4 regions of the Providencia sp. PROV004 genome follow, and region 1 is predicted to be linked to each of the others. Evidence: predicted binding sites of a transcription regulator. Region 1 holds the regulator's gene; each other region holds the start of a gene.

Region 1 (4,832 bases):
TGTAGATAAATCATCTAGAGGTACGTCAGTAAGAGTTATTGTATTTAGAATGTATTCGTGTGACCTATGATGGAATTTATCAAGCAGAGTGAAATAGTTATTGCTTAACTCCTCTAGCGAGTTTTTTAATTCTCTATTTTCGAGTCTTAGTGTTTTAACTAATGACGAATCTTCCATTTCATTGGTTTCGGGCTTCGCTAAAAAAGTTAATTCGTCATCAAAATCAAAGTTATGGTCCTCATCATGATAAATAGGGGTACCATCTTCATCACAGATAATTAAATTTTTTTTAATTATTGACTCTTCTGGGGTTACGCTGTTTTTTTCTTCCATTAATTTTTTCGATATTTGACTTTTTTTGGGGTTAATGGATTTTTTATTATAGTTATTTAACGTTATATTATGAATTTTGTTTTTAATATCATCTAATTCTTTAATTAATAAATTTTTAATGATTAATTGTAAATTAATTAATGATTTTAAATTTTCATTTTGGTCTTCCACCCCAAATGTATTTTCTATCTCTTTATATGATGACTCTAATATTTCATGTTTTTTTTCAAGATAATAAATCCCTCTTATTTTTGACTCGTTTTTTATCTCTAATTTTAATTTGTATATATCATTTTTTAATTGTTCTTTAGTTTCAATTAATTCTATATTTTTAATATGGTATGTGTAATGGTCTATTAGGTCATTCTGTTCTTTAATTATTTTATTGTTGACTAATTCTTCTACATAGGGCTTGTCTATTTTTAATGCGTTACTTATTTTTCTATTAATTTCATCTTTAGTGTTTTTTACTGTTGGGGATATTTCAAACGACTTTTTAAGTAGTTCATTTTCTAATGATATTATTTTATTTTGATTTAATTCGACTTTTAATCGTGAGTTATTCTCATTTTTTTTGGTTTCTATTTTTTTTAACTCTAAGTAAAACTTTGAATCCATATTTACTTTGTTTTTTTTGTTAAAACTAAATAAATGAATGAAATTATTCAATCTAGTATTACGTATTTTCTTAATTATTGGGAAATAATTTTCCGCTATTTCTAATGCTATGTTTTTTTTAAAGATGGGATTGCTTACATTTCTATTGATGGTGTCTATGTGCATGAGAGATCCTTAATTATCAATTAATGCTATTTTGGGTTGTTTTTAGGTTAGTTAATATAATAAATCGATGTTTATGATTATTTATTTACATGTGTGTGATATTTGTGTTTGGATTTGTTCTAGCCAATGCAAATATTTTAATTGATTGAATAATAAGTCGATTTTACTTATTTTATTATTGGTGACTTGTAAAGTGCTAGTAATTGAGAGTTAGTCTTCATTTGGGCGTCTATTTCAGCGATTATTTTTATATGGTTATTCATTTCTTGGGTAAATTGGTATTCTTTTTCTATTATTTTTAATAAATCAGAACTATTAACTAAAATTTTATTTTTTGCTAAGTTATCTTTGCTAAGGCTGGTTTTCTGTGTGGTAATTTTACTCGATAAATTATAATGTTCTTTTATTCGTTGTGCTCTTAGTAATGATGACTTTGTTTGCGGTATATTTCCCTTGAACTCAAAAGTGGTTTTTGGCAAAGAGGTGATTCTTTGATTAGGCCGATTTTCTTCACAAATTTTGTAATGTATATAAACTAATTTCTTATTAAATTTGCTTTCTGTTTTATATTTTATACCCACGGAAGGTAGTGTGATATGACGAATAGACTCTTGAATGATTTGTTTTTTTAAAGGAAGCATTGAACCATTTTTATTAGTTAGAGGTTTAGGTAATACAAATTTTTTTATAATCTCTTTTTTTTCTTGTAGACTTTTATTGTTAATGCCAGGGATTCTAATATCGCGATATAAAAAATCAGCATATTCAGCATTTTTTTTGGGGAGTTCTTTGTATTGGTCAAGAATAACTCTATTTTCTTTTATTAATGAGTCTGTACTTTGCTCAGAAAGAAAAGTAGATGAATATTTTCCGTATAGCTTAATTTTCAATTGATTGACTTTTTCGTAAAATTCACCAGTGCTTAAACACTTAATATTATTGGTTTCTTCTAAGTCGCTCTCATAGGCGGAATCAATACTCTCAGTGCTACAGGTACGAGTTGGTTTTAGCTGGTTATTCGTATCAAGTGGACTTTTTTTCAGTGAAGAGGTAATCGTAAAAATTTTTTTGATGAAATCATCGGAATTAATGATTTTTTTGAAAATCGTCGGATTACCCGATAAATAGCCTAATGTAATGGTCATAAATATTTCCCTAATTAATAAGATAATAATTATTATTCTATAAGGGGAAGTGATAAAGAGAATATAAAGAAGCGATTTTATTAGAATTTAATATGATAAATAAATAGCCCAGCCAAAGGTGGCCAGGCTGAAAGGTTAATTAACGAGTACCGTAAACAACAATGGTTTTACCATGTGCAGAGATCAGGTTTTGGTCTTCTAACATTTTTAGAATACGGCCGACTGTTTCACGGGAACAACCCACGATTTGGCCTATTTCCTGACGAGTAATTTTGATTTGCATACCGTCTGGGTGTGTCATTGCATCAGGTTGTTTAGCTAAGTTTAATAGCGTTTGAGCAATACGGCCTGTAACGTCTAAGAATGCGAGGTTACCGACTTTCTCAGATGTTGTTTGTAAGCGACTAGCCATTTGCGCAGAAAGGCGCATTAAAATATCAGGGTTTACCTGAATTAATTGACGGAATTTTTTGTAAGAAATTTCAGCAACTTCGCAGGCTATTTTGGCTCTAACCCACGCAGTACGTTCTTGCCCTTCTTCAAATAACCCAAGCTCACCAATGAAATCCCCCTGATTCAGGTAAGAGAGGATCATTTCTTTGCCTTCTTCATCTTTAATTAAAACAGCCACCGAACCTTTAACGATATAGTAAAGGGTTTCTGCTTTCTCACCCTGATGGATAAGAGTGCTCTTGGATGGATATTTATGAATATGGCAGTGTGACAAAAACCATTCAAGAGTAGGGTCTGTTTGTGGCTTGCCGAGAACCATTAGCGTTATCCTCTGTATGTTATTGCAGCCATTCAGAAAAACATACTAGAAAGGCTGGCTTTAAAGTCACTAGCTTAGCATATTAATTTGCCTTATATACCTTTAAATAATCTAACAGCTGATTGCTTCAGCGTTTTTGATTGCTTTGGGTAACGCAAATTGATATCAACACTATAATATGATCAATTAAACCGTTGAGTTTTGATCTTAATCCTATCAACTAAGTATTGTTTGTAGCATATCCAATAAAGAAAGTCTTCCCTGTATCGCTTCAGCCAAATAAAGTTGATATAACATTCATTGTATCTATGGAACAATGTAGCCTTTAAACCGATTTCATTTCAAGGGGAAATATAATGGAAGCAAGAGTTAAGTGGGTTGAAGGACTTTCTTTTCTAGGGGAGTCTGCGTCTGGGCACCAAGTGATGATGGACGGCAATGCAGGTGATAACGCCCCAAGCCCAATGGAAATGGTGCTAATGGCTGCGGGTGGTTGCAGCGCGATTGATGTCGTTTCGATTCTACAAAAGGGCCGCTATGATATTACGGATTGTGAGGTGAAATTAACCTCACAGCGTCGCGAAGAAGCCCCTCGTTATTTTGTGAAAATCCATTTACATTTTATTGTAACAGGGAATGAATTAACGGAAAAAGCGGTCGAACGAGCCGTTCAACTTTCTGCTGAAAAATATTGTTCAGTCGCATTGATGTTAGAGAAAACCGTTGAAGTCACACACAGCTTTGAAATAAAAAACTAAAAATAAATTTAATTTTTATTGGTATATTTGAATTAAAAGATGCTTACCTTAATTAATGATAAGCATCTTATTTATTAATCAAAAAATAATTTAATTGTTGTCCTTTTGATTAATTAGTTTTTCGACTATTGGCGCCATAATTAATTCCATGGCTAAACCTAGTTTTCCTCCGGGGACGACAATTGTATTCATTGCAGAAATGAAAGAGCCAGATATCATTGATAGCAAATAGGGGAAATCAATTTGCTCTAGCCCACGAAAGCGGATCACAATAAAGCTTTCATCTTGTGATGGAATAGCTTTAGCCGAAAATGGGTTAGAGGTGTCTACCGTTGGAACGCGTTGAAAATTGATGTGAGTGCGAGAAAATTGTGGCGTGATGTAATTAATATAGTCGCCCATAGAACGCACGACAGAGTCCATAACGGCTTCACGGGAGTGCCCTCGCTCTGTCGTATCACGGATTAATTTTTGGATCCATTCTAGGTTGACTATAGGGACAACACCGACAAGTAAATCAACATGTTGTGCGACATTATGTTCCGGTGTGACAACACCGCCATGTAGCCCCTCATAAAACAAAATATCCGTTTTATCTGGCAGCGGTTCCCAAGGGGTAAATGTCCCGGGCTGCAAGCCATAAGGTACCGCTTCATCATAAGTATGTAGATATTTACGGGATTGCCCACAACCCGTTTTTGCATAGTCAACTAAGGTTTGTTCAAGCAAAGCAAAATCATTCGCTTCGGGGCCAAAGTAACTGATGTGCCGGCCTTGTTCTCTGGCTTTACGGATAGCCATATCCATTTCAGGGCGTGTATAGCGGTGAAAACTATCCCCTTCTAATGTTGCAGGCTGGATATTTAATTGGTGAAAAACTTTACGAAATGCTTGGCTAGTTGACGTTGTGCCAGCACCGCTCGAACCGGTGATAGCAATAATTGGGTGCTTTTTGGACATCGTGGACTCCCTGTGCTGCGCTTATAAGCACTATTTTAATCAATAGTGCATGAAGCGGATTAACGGGTGTTAGGGTTGTGA
Region 2 (4,832 bases), 320 kb from region 1:
GCCTTGTTCACGTAATGTTTTACGTGCAATTGGAATAAAACGAGGGTAAATACAGATTGCTGCTGTATTGCCTGCAGGGCTTTTCGCCTGATGGCACAGTGCGATGACTTTCGCATCAGTATCGTCATCATTTAAAGTGGTTAAATCCATAAGGGACAGCGCGCGTTGTGCGGCCGCTTTTAAATCAGTCATATAACTCTCCAACGTTGTTAATTCTTCAGAACGACACGTTCTTTGTTGGCGAGCGGGCTTGGTTCCTTAAAGATGCTAGTCGGATGCTTTCCGAACTGAGCAGCTGAGATCCTTCTCACCGCATCATGCCCTAGAGTCCTAGACTCTGAGAACTAGCAGTTCCATAGCAGCTTACTAATGCCTATTTGACCATGGAATGATGCCATTTTATGTGCTACAAATCACATTAATCGACTGAATGTTACATTATTAAAATAAAAAATGTGATCACAATCTAATTATAACATCTCTCGCCATCCATTTTTCTCTCAAATGGCTTTTCAATATATTCTTCATCATTAATTGACTAAGTTAAGAATAGTTGAAAATTTACGATTGATATAAAAAGTCACAAAAGAATATAGCGAATCAAAATGAAAACGGAAGGACTATTGCCCTTCCGATTGACTTATTTGAGTTTGAGATGATATTAATCTTACCACCAGATACATAAACTAAATGACTGCTGCTGCGCCTAATGTCAAGAAAAAGCCAGCAATCGTTGCACTCATTAAGTTAGACAGGGTACCGGCCATAACCGCTTTCATACCTAAGCGAGCAACATCACCACGGCGATTTGGCGCCATTCCGCCTAAGCCACCGAGTAAGATAGCGACGGATGAAAGGTTAGCAAAACCACATAATGCAAACGAAATAATCGCTTTAGTATGGTCAGAAAGTACTTGTTTACCTGCCGCCAGAACTTCAGCATCCGCTTTCATGTATTCACCAAAATTCATGAATGCAACAAACTCATTCACGACAATTTTTTGGCCGATGAAAGAACCGGCAATTGTCGCTTCACTCCACGGCACACCAATTAAGTATGCGATTGGGGCAAATAACCAACCTAACAATAATTCAAGTGATAATTGTGGATAATCAAACCAGCCACCAATGCCACCTAAGATACCATTGATCAATGCAATCAAAGCGATAAACGCCAATAACATTGCACCCACATTCAGTGCCAGTTGCATCCCTGATGATGCCCCAGAAGCGGCCGCATCAATGATATTAGCAGGGCGTTCATCTTCAGCGACTAAATCTGTCGCATCAACCCTATCTTTTACATCTTCTGTTTCTGGAACCATCAGTTTGGCGAATAACAAACCACCTGGAGCGGCCATAAAGGAGGCCGCAATCAGGTATTCCATCGGTACACCCATTTGTGCATAGCCCGCCAAAACTGAACCCGCGACAGAAGCTAAACCACCACACATAATGGCAAATAACTCTGATGTCGTCATTGTTGCAATATAAGGACGAACAACCAATGGCGCTTCCGTTTGCCCAACGAAGATATTTGCTGTCGCAGATAACGATTCTGTTCTTGAGGTTCCCAATATTTTTTGCAGGCCACCACCAAGTACTTTAATCACTAACTGCATGATCCCTAAGTAGTAAAGGACAGCAATCAATGAAGAGAAGAAAACAATGATTGGCAAAACGCGGAAAGCAAAAATAAAACCACCGCCGCCAAACAGTTCAAACATTTTATCGGAAACCAAACCGCCAAAGATGAAGCTCATCCCATCTTGACCATATCCAATAACTTTAGAAACCGCGTCAGACATCCCTTGGAGCACACTACGCCCCGCAGGAACATAAAGAACAAATGCACCAATGGCTAATTGAATTAAAAATGCGCCGCCAACTGTGCGTAGCCTAATTGCTCGGCGATTGCTGGAAAATAGAATAGCTATCGCGATAAGTACCGCCATTCCGATAATACTCATAATGAGCTGCATGGAAGGATCCCTGTTCACTTTATTTTAGGTTGATATATAAGGAAACGTGTAAGTCGCCTTGACTCTTAGTTTAATGATTATACCTAGTCATCACCAATAACCCGCAATACTCATCACAAATACATACTGCAATAAACAACAAAAATTCAAGTAATGTGATAAAAATCACAAAATCAACTCAGTTTAGTCTGGAAAGACACTAAAATCCCAATTAACCACAATAAAAACTAAATAGATTTAAATAGCTAATTAATGAAATTATATAAATATTATTTATGATTATGTATACGGTTTTACTGAGGAAGATTAAATAACGACAAACTATTGTTGTAAAGTTGTTGGGCTATTTCTGCAGGGGATTCGTGGCGAAGCTCACATAATGAACGAAAAACCCACTCAATACGCTCAGGTCGATTTGGCTCGCCTTGGAAACCTGAAACAGGCATATCGGGGGCATCCGTTTCGAATAATAATGAAGTCAAAGGAAGTTCTGACATCACATAGCGAGTTTTATTCGCTCTTTCATAGGTAATTGTCCCACCCACACCAATATAATAACCCAGCTTAACAAAGGCTTGCGCTTGAGATAGGCTACCAGCAAAGCCATGTACGACTCCACGAGCAGGAACATCAAAACGACGCAACATCGCCGCTAATGGGTCATGACTTTTACGTGAATGCAAAATAACTGGTAAATCAAACTGTTTCGCTAGCTTTAATTGGGCGGACAATACCACTTGCTGGCGTTCAAACTGAGGGTTTTGCATATAGAGGTCGAGCCCTATTTCCCCTATCGCCACACACTTTTTATTTTTTTGGTTAAGATAATCAACCAAAATATCAATGTGTTGCTCTTGAAACTGGCTCAAATATAACGGATGAAACCCCATAGCAGCATGCAACTGCGAATACCGCTGTGCCAGTTGCCAAACTCGTGCAAAATTATCCACACTCACGGTAGGAATAACAATATCACTCACGCCACTTTGTCGAGCAAGCTGCAAACTTTCAGCGAAGGAATCACTAAAAGGAGGGAAATCAAAATGGCAATGGGTATCGATAAATTGATGTTTAGCCATCACGGTTTTCATTTGCTGATATTGCGGCCAAAGGCATTGACGTGACAGGCTCTGCCACCAATTCCGGAATGAGTTCGTTCGGTACTTGTGGCTCAAGCTGAATATCTAATGGGTTAGACTCAATTTTTTGTGCCAAGGTATGGCTAAAGCGATTTGTGTTGTGCTCAAAGGCATTACCCAGTGCAGCAATAAAATAACGACCACACCGGCGCCCCGTATGGTAATCTTGATTAAGCGAAGACACCTTACTACCCAGTGCACTGCTTTTCAGTGGAACAGGTGGATAAATCTCAAAGACCTGTACATCTTTTGGTGGGTTTTCAATAAATTCTTGTGTTCTACGGTAGCTTTTCAGATGAACTTTCAGCATCGCAGCCATACGTTGTAGGCCATTCTTATCCCCTTCCAGCCACCGAGTCATTCTTTTCACCCATTCAGGGGTAAAATACATTTGGGAAGGCACGGTACGGATCACCACAATAGTCTCTGCACCGCGGCGGTATGCCTCTTCAACTGGGATAGCTGCACTAATGCCACCATCTTGGTAAAGCGTGCCATCAAATTCGACACCTGCCCGGTAAAAGCCAGGGATAGCGCTGGATGCGCGAATAATATCGAGCCAATTGTCAGCGTCAGGTTTTAGAAAAGCGGCTGAAAAATCATCACTGCGGCTTGCTCCCATATAGAATTCACGACCTGAATTTAATAAATCGAGCCCTGCTTGTATACGTAATGGGAATTCTTTTGCTGTGGTGTCGACGAGCCAATCTAAATCAATCAGATGGCCTCCACGGATAAAGCGTAGTGGATTAAAAAATGCCGAATTGGTCGTATAGCGAGTGATCACACGGCGCGCATAACCCGCTTGCCCACAAATATACGCAGACAGGTTTTGAGCCCCTGCTGAAGTGCCTATCATCAGATCAAAAGGGTTGAAGTCAGAAATAAGAAACTCATCCAGTACACCCGCTGTAAAAATCCCTCGTTGGCCGCCACCTTCACAAATCAGGGCAGTTTTTCCCGAGTTAATATTATCAAAGAATGCAAGCGGCTCAATCGTGCCAAGTGTAACTGAAACGTGTTTTCCCATAATGCCTCTAGATGACAGAAGTTCATTTGAAATAGCTCAAAAACAGAATGAGCTTCCTTTTGAAAGCCCACCCTATCAAGATTGTACAATAAATATTCAGCAATATGAGCTATTGAGACATTTATTTATAGATTAGTTAGCAATCACTAAACCATTTTGTACTGATTTTACCCCTTTAACTTGAGAGGCGACTTGGGTAATTTTATCTATCTGATCGGCTGATTTTACAAAGCCTGATAAGTAAACAACACCATTGACGGTTTTAACTGATACGCTGTTACTCGAAATACCTTTCGTACCCAGTAATTTTCCTTTTACGTCCGCAGTAATCGCTGAGTCATCAATGTACTCACCGGTATTTTTAGCGCCACTCGAAATGGCATTCCCAGTGTCTTTACCGGCCATTTCCACTGTCTTAGATGCACTGTCCCATGTTTCTGAAGCTTGTTTTTTCAAAGCACTATCCGATGATGAGCTACAAGCTGCTAGCGTCCAGCTCAACCCAATAACTCCTAACACGCTCAATAGTTTTGCTTTTTTCATAAAAACCTTCCTTTCACTGCAATGGACAACGAATAATATAGCCTAAGTAAAAAAATATAAAAAATAAAGAGAAAGGTAATAAAGACAGAATATTCTTGATGATAAGCACCAAAAAACAGAAAAAGAAGCTTTAAATGA
Region 3 (4,832 bases), 2.3 Mb from region 1:
GGTATGGAAATCCCAATTGATGACCTAACCGCTTGGTTAACTGGCTCGCCCGGACGTGCAACAGATTTCACCTTAGATGAAAACCACTTGCTAAAAAGTGTTACGTTTAAAAGCAATGGTGAAACATGGCAGCTCAACTATATTTCCTATGACAGCAAAACAACACCAATGCTGCCAAACTATCTCGAGTTACGCCAAGGGGATAGACTTATCAAATTGAAAATGGATAGTTGGACACTGAAAAAATGACGTTAACATGGCCTTCTCCGGCAAAATTAAATCTTTTTTTGTACATCACCGGCCAACGCCCTGATGGCTATCACGAGTTACAAACTCTATTTCAATTTGTCGATTATGGCGATGAAATCACTATCACAACACGTGATGACGACCAGTTGAATTTATTGACGGATATGCAAGGGGTTCCCCCCGAAAAAAACCTAATTTTACGGGCTGCTAGATTATTACAATCCTATTGCCGCGATACGTTGCAACACAGTGGCCCACTAGGTGCCGATGTCCGTATTCATAAAATATTACCAATGGGCGGTGGTATTGGTGGAGGCTCATCAAACGCAGCAACTACCTTAATTGCGCTTAACGAACACTGGAAAACACAGATTTCTGATGAAGTCCTTGCGCAATTAGGCGCATCATTAGGAGCAGATGTTCCTGTGTTTGTTCGTGGGCATGCAGCTTTTGCCGAAGGGGTTGGTGATATTTTAACCAAAGCTTCCCCTAAAGAGAAATGGTATTTGGTGGCTCATCCCGGAATTGAAATATCAACCCCGATGATCTTCACAGATCCACAATTAAATCGAAATTCTCCAAAACGCTCCCTAGCCGCATTATTACTGGCTCCGTACGCAAATGACTGCGAACCAATCGCAAGAAAACGTTTTCGTGAGGTTGAACAGCTTGTTTCTTGGCTGTTAGAATATGCTCCGTCTCGCCTTACAGGAACAGGCGCATGTGTTTTTTCTGAATTTGAAACACAAGCGGATGCCCTGCAGGTGTTAAATAAAGCCCCATCGTGGGTGCAAGGGTTCGTCGCTCAAGGCGTTAACGTTTCCCCACTGCACAAGTTCCGCGCTGGGATAACCCGTGTATTGCACCAATAAGCCTTGTCGCTGTTGGTCAACAATATCTCTCTGGACGCAAGCCTGAGGTTTTTCTCGTGCCCGATATGAAGCTTTTTGCTGGTAACGCTACACCGGAACTAGCACAACGTGTTGCTAACCGCCTTTACACTAATCTTGGAGACGCGGCTGTTGGTCGTTTTAGCGACGGCGAAGTCAGTGTTCAAATTAATGAAAATGTTCGCGGTGGTGATATTTTTATCATCCAGTCAACTTGTGCACCAACCAACGATAACCTGATGGAACTGGTTGTTATGGTCGATGCCCTACGCCGTGCATCTGCTGGTCGTATTACCGCTGTTATCCCTTACTTCGGTTATGCAAGACAGGATCGTCGCGTACGTTCTGCCCGTGTACCAATCACCGCTAAAGTTGTTGCCGATTTTCTGTCAAGTGTAGGTGTAGACCGTGTGCTCACTGTCGATTTACACGCAGAGCAGATCCAGGGCTTCTTTGATGTTCCTGTGGATAATGTATTTGGTAGCCCTATTCTTCTGGAAGATATGTTACAGAAGAATTTGGAAAACCCAATCGTTGTATCTCCAGACATCGGCGGCGTGGTACGTGCTAGAGCTATCGCAAAACTCCTGAATGACACCGATATGGCCATTATTGACAAACGCCGCCCACGTGCGAACGTTTCTCAAGTCATGCATATCATTGGTGATGTTTCAGGTCGTGATTGCATCTTAGTGGACGATATGATTGATACCGGTGGTACGCTGTGTAAAGCAGCAGAAGCACTGAAAGAACGTGGTGCGAAGCGTGTATTTGCATACGCTACACACCCGATTTTCTCAGGTAATGCTGTAGACAACATCAAAAATTCAGTCATTGATGAAGTCATTGTTTGTGACACTATTCCTCTTTCTCCTGAAATCAAAGCGCTGAGCAATGTTCGCACCTTAACGCTTTCAGGTATGTTAGCTGAAGCTATCCGTCGTATTAGCAACGAAGAGTCAATTTCAGCAATGTTTGAACACTAATTCTCCAATATTGGATTTTAGCGTTCAACCGTGATGAAAAAGTCACAAAAAAATATAAGCCCCTGCAATGTCATTTGCAGGGGCTTTATGATTTTGGCAGAAAAAGCCACTGGGGCTCATTTTTATATTTTATCACCGATCATAGTGGTGATTTCACATTATGAAACGACAAAAATAGCCATCTAAAATAACTAACAATATTCACGACAAAAGAGCAAAATTCTTTGGGATTTCACTCTTCTTAATGCCTAATTATCAAACTCGTTCACCATTATCAGCAATTAATTGCTCTAGACTATTTATGTTATGGATAGCGGTGATTATCTCTGCGTGAATGATATTGTTGTTTCAATTGCCAGTAACGGTCTGCAACTTTTTCACGGCCGCCGATCCTAGCACCGACTAACCATACCATCGCACCGATAAAAATGCCGAATAAGGAACCGTTCGTGATAAGTTCTGAAAGGCCTAAGTTAACGATATGAGAGAATAAGTTGACACCGATACTCCCGATCATCAACACCATTCCGATTCCCATGAAGACATTACCAAGAAGATGAGCGCTTTTCCGTTTCATATATACCTCCAGTACCAGTAAACTGATAAGCAAGCATGTGTAAATAAATTCGGTCATACTTTATATTTATGTAATGATTATAGTGCATTAAGTAAAATTTTTTGCGATAGACATCACAAGGAAGGAAGTTAGCAAGAATATCTGTACAAAAAATGCTTTTCATCAAAAAATCAGAAAACCCGAATAGTTTATTAAGCAATTATAATCATAGTTACTTTATCCATCACAATTTTGTACATCCTGCATTTCACAAGGTAAACTAGGGCATTATTTTCATAACTGATAGTGAAATCACCACCGTGAGCAAAATTAAGTTAATTGTTGGACTTGCCAATCCGGGTGCTGAATATGCACAAACGCGCCATAATGCAGGTGCATGGTATGTTGATTTACTGGCTGAGCGCCATAATCAGCCATTGAAAGAAGAAGCAAAGTTTTTTGGTTATACCGCACGTATTAATATGGACGGTAATGACATCCGTCTGCTGGTTCCAACCACATTTATGAACCTAAGTGGTAAGTCGGTTGCCGCTATAGCCAATTTTTATCGCATCAATCTCGATGAAATTTTAGTCGCCCATGATGAACTCGATTTACCACCCGGTGTAGCTAAAATGAAATTAGGGGGCAGCAATGGCGGCCACAATGGGTTGAAAGATATTCAAAGTAAATTCGCCAATAACCCGAATTTTTATCGTTTACGCATAGGTATTGGCCACCCGGGTGATAAAAACAAAGTGGTTGGCTTTGTTTTGGGTAAGCCACCGTTATCTGAGCAAAAACTCATTGATGATGCAATTGATGAAGCGGCTAGGTGTACAGATATTCTGCTAGCAGACGGAATGGACAAAGCCATCAATCGTCTACATGGCTTCAAAGCAACTGTATAAGAGTTCATTTCATCCGAATCGACTTTTTGTGTATAATCAGCGCCAATTTCTAAACATTGGGTGCAGCGTATGTCTGCCCCTCGCTATTAAGGTGAGAAACATATGGGTTTTAAATGCGGTATCGTTGGTCTGCCTAACGTGGGTAAATCCACTCTGTTTAATGCATTGACCAAAGCCGGCATCGAAGCAGCCAACTTCCCTTTCTGTACAATTGAACCAAACACGGGTGTTGTGCCAATGCCAGACCCACGTCTTGATCAATTAGCTGAAATTGTGAAGCCACAGCGTATTTTACCAACTACGATGGAGTTCGTGGATATCGCGGGCTTAGTCAAAGGGGCATCTAAAGGTGAAGGCCTAGGTAACCAATTTTTAACGAATATCCGTGAAACCGAAGCCATTGGCCACGTTGTTCGTTGTTTTGAAAATGACAATATCATCCACGTTGCAGGCCAAGTTGACCCTGCCGCAGATATTGAAGTCATTAATACTGAATTAGCACTTGCTGACCTTGATACCTGTGAGCGCGCTATCCATCGTGTCCAAAAACGCGCAAAAGGTGGCGATAAAGACGCAAAAGCAGAATTAGAAGCATTAGAAAAATGTTTGCCGCACCTAGAGCAAGCAGGTATGTTGCGTACATTAGAGTTATCTAATGAAGATAAAGCCGCTATCCGCTACTTGAGCTTCTTAACATTAAAGCCAACGATGTACATTGCTAACGTTAATGAAGATGGTTTTGAAAATAATCCCTTCTTAGATGTGGTGTATAAAATTGCAGAAGCCGAAGGCTCTGTAGTTGTTCCCGTCTGTGCAGCGATTGAGTCTGATATTGCAGAACTTGAAGACGAAGAGCGCGATGAGTTTATGGCTGATTTAGGTATTGAAGAACCGGGTCTTAACCGTGTTATTCGTGCCGGCTATCAGTTATTAAACCTGCAAACTTATTTTACTGCTGGGGTGAAAGAAGTGCGTGCATGGACTATCCCTGTCGGTGCAACGGCACCACAAGCCGCAGGTAAAATCCATACTGACTTTGAAAAAGGCTTTATCCGTGCTCAAACTATCGCATTTGATGATTTTATCCAGTACCGTGGTGAGCAAGGCGCAAAAGAAGCCGGTAAAATGCGCGCAGAAGGTAAAGACTATATCGTTAAAGACGGCGATGTGCTGAACTTCTTGTTTAATGTGTAGTACCACAATTGGTCTATAACGTACCTTAAGTTTATTGAAACAGCAT
Region 4 (4,832 bases), 260 kb from region 1:
GTTGCCAAGCCACCAACTAAAACGCCACTCAACGCACCAATAACAGCATATAAAAGAGAGGTATCCACGGTTAAATCCTTACTTTACAAAGTCTAGTGTAAGGTAATGGGATACTGTATAAGTGTCCAGAGGTAATTTAGCCATGGAAGAAAATTTTGCGAAGCGCTTCGCAAGCTTAGCCTATCCAGCTCGCAAACCATTTCAAGCCTAATGCCCCAGGCGCTAGAATACCAAATGCCCAAATCATCGCAGAAGCGATATTAGCGAGTTGGAAATGCCGTTGTGGCATGGCGCAAATCCCTGCAACCAAGGGAACAATGGCTCGCAAAGGCCCGAAGAAGCGCCCAAAGAAAATGCCCCAAATACCCCATCGGTCAAAGAAACGCTGCCCTTTATCAATCATTTGCGGGTTACGAGAAATCGGCCACATATGGCGTACATTTTCTTTGTAATGATAACCAAACCAATAAGAAAGCCAGTCCCCAAAGAAAGCGCCGAGTGCTGCTGCTAGCCATATTGGCCAGAAAGTAATATTACTTTCACCAATCAAAGCACCGAGCGCAAGTAAAATAACCGTTGCAGGTAACAGAAGCGACAAAAATGCCAGAGATTCCCCAAAAGCCAGAAAGAAAATAATAGGAAGCGCCCATACTTCATGTTCGCGTGTAAAGTCCGTCACTATGGTGACAATTTCATTGAGTGTCACGGTCAGTTCCTTTCATTAGGGGATAATCAGAATACTGTAACGAAAAAGTGGTAAATCAAAGTTAAACAAAGCAAAAACACCTTTGGGAAAACCGAGTTGTGGATAAAGAAAAACGGATTATCCGACAACTCATATTCCAATTAGAGCAACTTAGTCCAGAAACTGGCTTTGCAGTACTTCTCGTTGCTGCCTTCCTAAACCAAAATCTTTTTCTAGCCATTGGTCAACATTGCCATACTGGCTTTCAATACTGTTTAGTGCTGTTCTCAAGAAGTCTTCACGTACCGAATAGACATACTCAAATTTTTTCACGATGCTTTCGTCCATCGTTTTTGCATGCTCTTCAAGTAAGTGTTTGCGGTAAGGTGCAAGTGTTTCATTAGTCAGTAAGTAATCTTCCATTACGGTGTCTAAATCTGCACCTAAAGCAAATAACACCAATGCGGACCCGACGCCCGTACGGTCTTTTCCTACAGCACAGTGTTGTACTATGCCACCTTTTTCTGGTTGTTTGAGTAAATTGACCAATTGATGATAAGCGGGGTTGTTCAGTGGTAACAATTCATATAAACGAAACATAAAGGCTTGCGGATCAAATTGTTCCAATATCTCTGGCGTTAATTTATCTAAATTTGCGGTGACTTCTTTGGCTAACGGATTTGCTGGCGCATGCACATAATGCGCTCCTTGCCAAATGACATCAGGCTTATCTAAGATTTCAGCTTCATCACGATAGTCAATGATTTGGAAAAGATTTTGTGAACGCAAAACCGCTTCGTCTTCCTGTGTTAATCGGTCTAACGCACCGGAACGAAACAGGACACCGGGCTTAATTTTGCCACCGTTAGCAAGTTTTTTACCACCGAGATCACGAAAGTTAATACCGCCCTTCAAAGGCAGAACAGAAGGATGAAGATAAGGTGTTGTTGACATAATAATTCCTTTTCGCCCTATAGCTTTCATTCCAGTTAGCCATAAAATAAACGTAACCTGAATAATTTAAGGGCACATAATATTGATAATTGTTTTTATGACAATAACAGATCTAGCAAATAAGAGGATCAGAATATTTCCTGTAAATTGATTAGTAATTGCCAAATCTATCGAGGAAATAAAGAGAAATGAAAAGTGGATAAAGGGACTAAGCCCGCTTACTTTTTGTCCACAACCGAGTGAAAGTCAAGTAAACGGGCCAGTAAATCAGGGACTACAGTAAGCGGCGAGCAGCTTCAACCACAATACTTAATACGTTACCTTCCGTTTTCTTCAGTAACGCTTCATTTGGAATTTCTTGTTGGGTACGATTCACGATAACACCCGCAACCATACCAGCACGTAACCCTTTACTACTAGAACACATAGTCAGCAATGTGGCTGATTCCATTTCATAGTTCATTACGCCCATGTCTTGCCACTCTTTCATCGAACCTCTGAAATGACGCATCACACGGCCAGTATAGGTATCATAACGCTCTTGACCTGGGTAGAAGGTATCAGATGATGCAGTAACACCAACATGAACGGTCGCACCTGCATCTTTCGCTGCGGCATAAAGCGCATTAGTACAGTCAAAATCAGCAACAGCTGGGTATTCTAATGGTGCGAAGTGTTGGCTAGCACCGTCTAGGCGCACTGCCCCTGTTGTCACCAGAACATCACCGACATTGATATCTTCTTGGATTGCACCTGTTGTACCAATACGTAAGAAAGTACGGATACCAAGCTGTGCAAGTTCTTCAACTGCAATTGACGTTGATGGACCACCGATACCGGTTGAACAAACAATGACAGCTTTTCCGTCAAGCTCACCACGCCAAGAGGTGTATTCACGTAATGACGCAAGGTGTACAGGGTTATCCATCAGACGTGCAATTTTTTCAACACGGTTAGGATCCCCAGGAACAATCGCTACGGTCGCACCCTGTAAGTCACTTTTCTTTAAACCTAAGTGGAAAACGTCAGACATTTCAAACTCCTTTACACAATGGCATCATTAAATCAGTCAATACTGATTAATCGTTATTTGTAATATAGCGAGAAAACGATATTTTTTTAGTGATGAATATCACTTTTAATGAAAGCAATAAAGGATTGATTTCATTGTTTAGTGACTTGAATCACATAAATTCATGAATTTTATTTCTCTTTGAATTCCATTGCCATCAGTATAGATGAAAGTTTGGCATAACGACAAAAGCGCCCCTAATTGCTGGGCGCTTTGATTATTTGGCAGAACTAAAACTGATAACGCTATGTTAGAGAATTACATCAAGAACGAGGACACCAACTAGGCCTATCGCCCACGCAATGGTGGTCGGAATAGACCAAACAATCATTTGTTGTTTAACGTCCTTAATTCCCATCATTCTGTTCACCACCCAATACAGGCTGTCGTTGAAGTAACCGAAGAACAGAGACCCCATGGTTGCCGCTTGCGCCGCGACCAATAAGTTAATATCCGGTATTTGGCTAATGATTGGCGCAGAAATAGATGCTGCGGTAATCATTGCTACCGTACCCGAACCTTGAATCAAACGAACCAATGTCGCGATGATAAACGGAATCAATACTGGTGTAATCGGCAGATTTGCAACATGTTCAGCAAGAATATTTCCTGTGCCACTATCACGCAGTACCGCACCTAATGCACCACCCGCTCCCGTAACTAGCAGGATAATACCCGCTGCTTGTAAGCCTTCTTCCATACGGTCGATGACTTCTTCTTTTGTTGCTTTTGGCATTAATGTGTAAACAGAGATCAACACACTAATTGATAATGCAATAATTGGTGCGCCTAAGAATTCAAATGTTTGGAAATACCAATTACTTTCCATACCTTGGAAAGATTCTGTTTTGAGAATTAATCCATTGATAGCATTGATAAAAATTAACAAAATAGGTGTGATAATCGGTAAAAGCGATAAGAACAGGCTTGGTAATGGCTTATTCGCTTTTTCTTCCATATAACGAGCGTGAACTTCTTTCAGGTCTTCACTGCCCGTTTCATCTGGCATAAATTCAGGGTACTTAGTCCCTAACCATTTTGCGTAAAACACAATACCGATAACACAAGGGATAGCCAGGCTCATACCCGCTAGGATCATGGCGCCAACATCGACACCAAAAATCCCTGCCACGCCTAAAGGCCCTGGTGTTGGTGGAACGGTATGGTGTGTCACCACTAGCCCACCAGCGAGTGCAACGCCTAAAGTTAGTATGCTACGTTTACCATTTTTGGCTAATGCTTTTGCCAATGGGTATAAAATCACAAAAGCAGAGTCAACGAAGATAGGAATACTAACAATATAACCCGTAATCGCTAACGCCCATTCTTCACGCTTTTTACCTAACCATTTGATAAAGCTATAAGCGATTTGTTCAGCAGCACCTGAAACTTCCAGCACCCTTCCCATCATTACCCCGAGTCCGATAACGATACCGATGCTACCGAGTGTTGACCCAAAGCCTTTTGTAATGACTGTCACTGTCTCTGCGGCAGTCAAACCACCAGATACACCAGCGATTGCCGCAGCAATTAGCATAGCTAATAACGCATGAACACGCGTTCGTAATACTAAAAAGATCAGGACAAATATGGCCACTGCGAGGCCAATAACAGGAATATAGGACATAGGCTATCTCCTACTTAGACGAGCCGTGGTGAGTGATAAACGAACGGATCGCATCACCAAACGAGCCATCTGCACGGAAACCGAGATCCAATGCACGGCTAATATCAAATTTACCCGGCCAACTCGCCACAATGCGGTTAATAGCTTCATCTGGTTCAAAACGAATAAGATCCACCGCTTCTTGGCCTGCAACATCACGCAGGGCATCAATCATGCCTTGAACAGTAACCGTAATACCTGGTAGGTTCACAGTGCGAGATTTACCGAATTTCTCAGCAGGGATACTGACCGCATGAATAAAGTTGTTAATCACGGTTTCAGGGCTAGATAACCATAGCGCAAGGTCAGGGGAGACAGGGCAAACACTTTCAACCCCATTTAATGGCTCACGAATAATGCCACTTGCGAATGAAGACGCCGCTTTATTGGGTACACCAGGACGAATACTAATGGTGGGTAAACGCATCACACGGCCATCAACAAAGCCTTTACGT

What was found. Region 1 encodes CRP, which controls carbon source genes, mostly activating them, when cyclic AMP is high. Its sites were predicted from a motif close to ATGTGANNNNNNTCACAT; they were not measured.
Region 2: a site for CRP is predicted at 2,136-2,153, ahead of FVA69_RS02825 (NupC/NupG family nucleoside CNT transporter). Genes of this name have one in related genera too.
Region 3: a site for CRP is predicted at 2,804-2,821, ahead of pth (aminoacyl-tRNA hydrolase). Genes of this name have one in related genera too.
Region 4: a site for CRP is predicted at 2,760-2,777, ahead of udp (uridine phosphorylase). Genes of this name have one in related genera too.

What each region holds. Positions count from the first base shown of each region.
Region 1 is NZ_CP042859.1:342,862-347,693, forward strand. It holds gene FVA69_RS01515 (hypothetical protein) at 1-1,116, opposite strand, end outside; gene FVA69_RS01520 (hypothetical protein) at 1,284-2,261, opposite strand; gene crp (cAMP-activated global transcriptional regulator CRP) at 2,401-3,033, opposite strand; gene FVA69_RS01530 (OsmC family protein) at 3,390-3,791, shown strand; gene FVA69_RS01535 (phosphoribulokinase) at 3,882-4,751, opposite strand.
Region 2 is NZ_CP042859.1:663,593-668,424, reverse strand. It holds gene deoC (deoxyribose-phosphate aldolase) at 1-192, opposite strand, end outside; gene FVA69_RS02825 (NupC/NupG family nucleoside CNT transporter) at 687-1,970, opposite strand; gene FVA69_RS02820 (TatD family hydrolase) at 2,276-3,061, opposite strand; gene FVA69_RS02815 (patatin-like phospholipase family protein) at 3,054-4,151, opposite strand; gene FVA69_RS02810 (BON domain-containing protein) at 4,284-4,694, opposite strand.
Region 3 is NZ_CP042859.1:2,683,628-2,688,459, forward strand. It holds gene lolB (lipoprotein insertase outer membrane protein LolB) at 1-249, shown strand, start outside; gene ispE (4-(cytidine 5'-diphospho)-2-C-methyl-D-erythritol kinase) at 246-1,121, shown strand; gene prs (ribose-phosphate diphosphokinase) at 1,178-2,125, shown strand; gene ychH (stress-induced protein YchH) at 2,430-2,702, opposite strand; gene pth (aminoacyl-tRNA hydrolase) at 3,002-3,592, shown strand; gene ychF (redox-regulated ATPase YchF) at 3,695-4,786, shown strand.
Region 4 is NZ_CP042859.1:602,572-607,403, reverse strand. It holds gene rmuC (DNA recombination protein RmuC) at 1-68, opposite strand, end outside; gene FVA69_RS02550 (DedA family protein) at 176-706, opposite strand; gene FVA69_RS02545 (tyrosine-protein phosphatase) at 857-1,639, opposite strand; gene udp (uridine phosphorylase) at 1,914-2,672, opposite strand; gene FVA69_RS02535 (GntP family permease) at 2,962-4,338, opposite strand; gene denD (D-erythronate dehydrogenase) at 4,349-4,832, opposite strand, start outside.